2 linked regions of the Caldalkalibacillus thermarum genome follow. The protein of the gene in region 2 binds, or shares a complex with, the protein of the main gene of each other region. Links are inferred from orthologs where the notes say so. Each region holds a gene or a part of one and is shown on either strand. Other genes may lie near its edges.

The links. The genes of interacting proteins can lie anywhere in the genome.
Region 1: the proteins of trxB (region 2) and trxA are in contact, whole or in part, in a crystal structure (PDB 1F6M), measured with the Escherichia coli proteins. The link is inferred for Caldalkalibacillus thermarum from one-to-one orthologs.

What each region holds. Positions count from the first base shown.
Region 1 is NZ_BMKZ01000042.1:11,321-14,130, reverse strand. Bases 77-2,810 are described here. They hold trxA (thioredoxin), read right to left. Parts: upstream 1,734-2,810; coding sequence 1,419-1,733; downstream 77-1,418. Other genes in these bases: IEW48_RS13765 (ATP-grasp domain-containing protein), read left to right, coding at 1,977-2,810; uvrC (excinuclease ABC subunit UvrC), read right to left, coding at 77-1,268. Outside these bases: more of uvrC, read right to left, coding at 1-76. UniProt on the Escherichia coli protein: Participates in various redox reactions through the reversible oxidation of its active center dithiol to a disulfide and catalyzes dithiol-disulfide exchange reactions.
Region 2 is NZ_BMKZ01000023.1:24,200-27,150, reverse strand. Bases 63-2,937 are described here. They hold trxB (thioredoxin-disulfide reductase), read right to left. Parts: upstream 2,040-2,937; coding sequence 1,086-2,039; downstream 63-1,085. Other genes in these bases: IEW48_RS10200 (tetratricopeptide repeat protein), read right to left, coding at 2,111-2,937; IEW48_RS10210 (NUDIX domain-containing protein), read right to left, coding at 370-828; rapZ (RNase adapter RapZ), read right to left, coding at 63-357. Also shown: more of rapZ, read right to left, coding at 1-62; more of IEW48_RS10200, read right to left, coding at 2,938-2,951.

The sequences.
Region 1 (2,810 bases), on a different replicon or contig from region 2:
TCCGGCCCCTCGACAGAACGGATTTTATACTTGCGGTACTCATGCTTGGCCGGCTTGCCATTGATAAACACCACCATCGCCGCTACAGCATCTGTTCCTTGAATGTTGGAATTGTCAAATGCTTCAATCCGGCGCAACGGACCAATCCCCAGCTGATGGCCCAGATTTTCCGCAGCGGTGATGGTCCGCTCTTCGTCCCGTTGCATAAGCTCAAATTTTTCTTTCAACGCCGTTTCGGCATTCGTGGTGGCCATCTTAAGCAAATCTCTCTTGATCCCCCTTTTTGGGGTATGCACTTTAATTTTCAGCCACTCAGACAACAGTTCACTGTCTATAATCTCTGGCACCAGAATCTCCTTGGGCAGCACATGCTCCTTTTCAAAGTAAAACTGGCCGATAAACGACAGCAACGCTTCGGCCACATCATCCGTATAAAAGGGGAAAATGGAGACTTCCCGCTCAATCAGTTTTCCCTTGCGCACAAAAAAGACCTGCACGCAGAGCCACCCTTTGTCATAAGCATAGCCAAACACATCCCGGTCCGTATGGTCATTAATCGTAATGCTCTGCTTGGCAATCACCGTTTCAATATGCCTAATCAAGTCCCGCAACTCTTTGGCCCGCTCAAAATTTAAGGCTTCCGCTGCTTTGGTCATTTCATCTTTCAATTCCTTAATTAATTCATTGTGTCCCCCATTTAAAAAGCGGACAATGTCCCGGGTCATCTGTTCGTACTGTTCAGGATCAACCTCAAATTCACAAGGCGCCACACACTGACCCATATGATAGTACAAGCAGACCCGGTCAGGAATGGTCCGGCACTTGCGCAGCGGATAGAGGCGGTCCAAGAGACGCTTCACTTCCCGGGCAGCTGCCACGTTGGTATACGGACCAAAGTATTTGCTGCCATCCTTTTTAACCTTGCGCGTCACTTCCAGGCGCGGATGTTTTTCTTTGGTCAGGCGGATATAAGGATAACTTTTATCATCTTTTAAAAGAACGTTATACCGGGGGTTGTGCTCTTTAATCAAATTGCATTCCAAAAGCAAGGCTTCAACCGGACTAGAGGTAATAATATATTCAAAGTCAGCAACTTCACTCACCATTTTTTGGGTTTTACCATCATGGCTCCCGGTAAAATAGGAGCGCACCCGGTTTTTTAATACTTTGGCTTTGCCCACATAGATAATTTCACCTTGATCATTTTTCATCATATAAACCCCAGGTTTGTCAGGAAGCAGGGCTAACTTTTCTTGCAACGCTGCCATTGTTTCTTACCCCTTTGCTTTGCTAGGGTTTATATCTTAACTGTTAATTATAACACAGACCCATAAAAAAGCCAGTTCCTTTTTCCTGCCAGCCGGATCTTCCAAGCAAGCAGTAAAGGAACTAGCTGCCTTTATTAACACACGTTAAATTTAAAGATGGGCGTTCAGTTTTTCCACCAGTGCCTCTTTGGGTTGGAAGCCCACCCATTTGTCGACCACTTCGTTGTCCTTGAACAAAAGCAGCGTGGGAATACTCATAATGCCAAACTGAGATGCGGTTTCCGGATTTTCATCCACATTCACTTTCACAATTTTAACTTTGTCACCCAGCTCTTTGTCCAGCTCTTCCAGCACAGGGGCAATCATTTTGCACGGGCCGCACCAAGGTGCCCAAAAATCAACCAAAACGGTTCCTTTTTCTACCTCAGCTTTAAAGTTCTGATCAGTCGCATTGACAATCGCCATTTGCTGTAACCTCCTTTTAAGTATGAACTAACAACCAGAGTATCCACCAAACACCGTTTTGATACGTTGATTATATCACTAACCGGTTGTCTGTTCCAAGATTTTGCCCACAGCGATATGCCGGGATCCGGTATCCTTGATTTACCTCCGCTGTGACGTTAAAAACCCCTTGCCAGGTTATCCCTCTGTACTATATAGTTCAAGTGAAGGTCATTTGTCAAAACGATGTTTGGAGGAACAGGAATGAGAGGATGGATTTTATACAAAGATACAGCCAACGCCAAACCGGAAACATACGAGATTAACCGCCTTATTGACGAAGCCCGTGCTCAAGGCATTGACATAGATGTGTTAAGTCCCGACCAGTTTGAGTTGATTGTCACCCAGGATGACCGCAAAAGTGTGCTGGTTAACGGTGAAGTCTCTCCCTTGCCTGATTTTTTAATTCCCCGTATGGGAGCAGGCACCACCTATTTCGCCCTGGCTGTCATCCGCCATCTGGAGCGTCTGGGCGTCTTAACCATTAACTCGGCCCAAAGCATTGACACAGTGAAGGATAAACTGTATACCCATCAAATTCTGGCCCAGCACAATCTGCCTGTCCCCAAAACCATGCTTGCCAAGTATCCCGTGAATGTAGATCTGGTCGAGAAAAAGCTGGGCTTTCCTGTGGTAGTCAAAACCTTGTCCGGTTCTCAAGGTAGCGGGGTATTCCTATCTGAAACCAAGTCGAACTTCGCCGACTTGATGGAATTTATCAATACCAACAAAAACAAGGCTAACATCATCTTGCAGGAGTTTATCAAAAGCAGCCACGGCCGGGACCTGCGCGTGATCACCATTGGCGGCAGGGTGGTAGCCTGCATGCAGCGCATCTCCAAAACAGGGGACTTTAAAGCCAATTACTCCCGGGGCGGACATGTGGAACCCTATCCGCTCTCCCCTGAAATCGAGTGGCTGGCCTTGGAAACTTCACGCATCTTAGGGCTGGATATTGCCGGTATTGACCTCTTGTTTGACGGTGATCATTTTAAAATCTGCGAAGCCAATTCAGCCCCCGGCTTTGAAGGCATCGAA
Region 2 (2,951 bases):
CAACCCGTCAGGGGCAAGGGGGTGCCGGCGCCGCGTCTCCTTGTAGCGTTTGACCAGCACCTCATCACTGGCATCCAGGAACAAAATTTGATATTTAAAATGATCGTTAATCTCCATCTGGTCCAGAGCCTGAAGCAAATCATCAAAAAATTCGCGCCCCCTGAGGTCCATGACCAGTGCCACGTGATTCATCGTGGAAGCTGACTGTCCAATCAGTTCCAGAAACTTAGGCAGCAACACCGGCGGCAAGTTATCGACACAAAAGTAGCCTAGGTCTTCCAAGGCCTGAACCGCTACCGTTTTTCCTGCCCCGGACATCCCTGTAATAATAATTAATTCGATTGTTTTGGGCTGCATTTTGCCTGCCTCCTACTCATAGGAAATCAACGTATAGTCAGGGGTGTAACGAAACTTCAGAATCAGCAGTCCGCTCTCTCGTTGTTCTAAAATGTGCTCAAAATAAACTTGATCCCCCTTCGCTTTAGGCAAACGGGCTACTTCATGACGAGGCTGCCAAGCGAGCCGGCCCTCGGGAGAGTGTTTAAGCGCTTCGCCCTTATACTGATCACAGACAAAGGTAAACATCATCCATTCATCTACACGCTGTCCGTCCTCTTCAATGAGAATGGTAAACACACCTTTTAAAACAGGATCGATCAAGGTAATCCCTGTTTCTTCTTTAAACTCGCGAATAACTGCTTCGCGGATGGTTTCTCCGCTTTCCATTTTCCCGCCTGGCGCAACCCACCATCCGCGGCGGGGTTTTTGCAACAGAAGGACTTCGTCTCTCTCTCGGTCAATTAAGATACAATTGGTCACGCGTTGCACCCATGTGTCACTCCTATGTATAGTGTACCATATTAAAGCATATCACCAATGGCCCCAAAAGCCAACGATAGAGGCAAAATGTCGAGACAAAAAAAGATGGCACAGGGTGGACCTGTGCCTGGAAAGGAGAATCTATATTAAAAGGGGGTCATTACGTTACTTAGTATATCCCCCTTTTATTACATCTATATTACAAACAGGTAAAAAATCTGTTACAGTTTTAGTCAGGTTTTCCCCGCCCTTTTTCCTGCCTGGCTTCAGGCCCGGTTAGCCGCTTTCAAGCGCTCATTCAGCTCTTCCACATAATGCTGGGCACTCATAGCGGCAATGGAACCGTCGCCGGTGGCAGTGACAATTTGGCGCAGCGTCTTTTCTCTCACATCACCGGCGGCAAATATGCCGTCTACCTTGGTTCTCATCTGTTCATCCGTCACAATATAGCCGTCTTCATTAAGAATGCCTAAATCTTTGACCACATCGGTAATGGGATCCATGCCGATATAAATGAACACCCCGTCACAAGGAAACTCCCGCTCTTCCCCAGTCTGGGTATGTTTCAGGCGCACAGCGGACACTTTATCTTCGCCCAGGATTTCTTCCACTGTATGGTTCCAGATAAAATCAATTTTATCATTATCAAAAGCGCGTTGCTGCAAAATAGGCTGGGCTCTCAGTTTATCCCGCCGGTGTACGATCGTGACTTTACGGGCGAATTTAGTCAGAAAATGCCCTTCCTCAACAGCAGAATCACCGCCGCCTACAACCACCAGCTCCTTGTCTTTAAAAAAGGCTCCGTCACACACGGCACACCAGGAAACGCCGCGGCCAGTCAGGCGGTCTTCACCAGGAACCCCCAGTTTGCGGTACTGGGTTCCCGTCGCCACAATCACTGCTTTGGCCTGGTAGGTTTTGTCCCCTACAATCACTTTCTTGTACGGATCCCCGTCTTCTATGCGCGTCACATGGCCATATTCATATTTAGCCCCAAACTTCTGCGCATGTTCAAACATTTTCATGGACAATTCCGGCCCCAAAATATGATCGTATCCCGGATAATTTTCTATATCCTCCGTATTGGCCATCTGGCCTCCTGGCTGGCCCCGCTCTAAAAGCAGGGTGCTCATGTTAGCACGGGACGTGTAGACAGCAGCGGTCATACCTGCTGGTCCGGCTCCGACGATAATCACATCATAAAGCTGTTCCTCACTCATAGCATCAACACTCCTCTGTCTGGTTGTTGGCGTTTGCCGCTAGCTGAGCGCTTCGTAACCCTAATATTAGCTTAATCTTTTTTGCTGACTATGTCTAAAGAAATGCTCTCTTGCAACACTTCCACATTGCGGGACAGGGCGGAAACCGAAACTCCGTATTTATGTGCCATCTCTTTTTTCAAACAGCGATGATTGTTCATGGACATAACCACATACTCCACCGCCGCCGCCCAGGCTTCCGGCTTCCTGATCACTGGCAGGCGGGGATAGCTGAGCCGCAAAAAGTGCATCCAGACCAAATAAGCCTCTTGTAAATACCGCTCATTGCCCAGGCAGGCCATATGCTCATCGAGACAGTCGATCACTTTACACCAGTGGCCTATCCAGTGTATGGCTTCTGTTTCCTCCTCTTCAATGGCCACGCCCATTTGGCGCAACACAAACAAAGCCAGCGCTTTAAGGTATTCGGTCTCTTGAGGATCTTGCAGCAAAGCTTTTAGCGCTTTTTCCACTTCCTGGTCAGCGAACAAAGGAAGCGATTGGATGACCTGAATTTTTGTTTTCACATCCCCATGTTTCAAAGCCCAAAAAATAGACGAGCGAATCACGGGGTCGTTCATGACTGATTGGGGCAGACGGCCGTTAGCAAACCATTTATTTTTCCGCCACTGCTCAGCATAAGGCAACTGGTAATGATAAGGCAGCCTCCGCCCGTTGTGTTTTACTTCAGGACGTTTCAGCAACTCCAAATAATAGTCGGCCACTTCCCCCTGGGGATCCAATTTTTGAACCTTTTTCCAAGCCGCCTCGGCCGTCTCCCAGCGCTTGGTGTTGAAAGCAGCCACAGCCAGATAGTGATATAAAATCACCTCATCCTGCAAGCCCCGGCGGGAAAGAATGGTAAACAGCTCA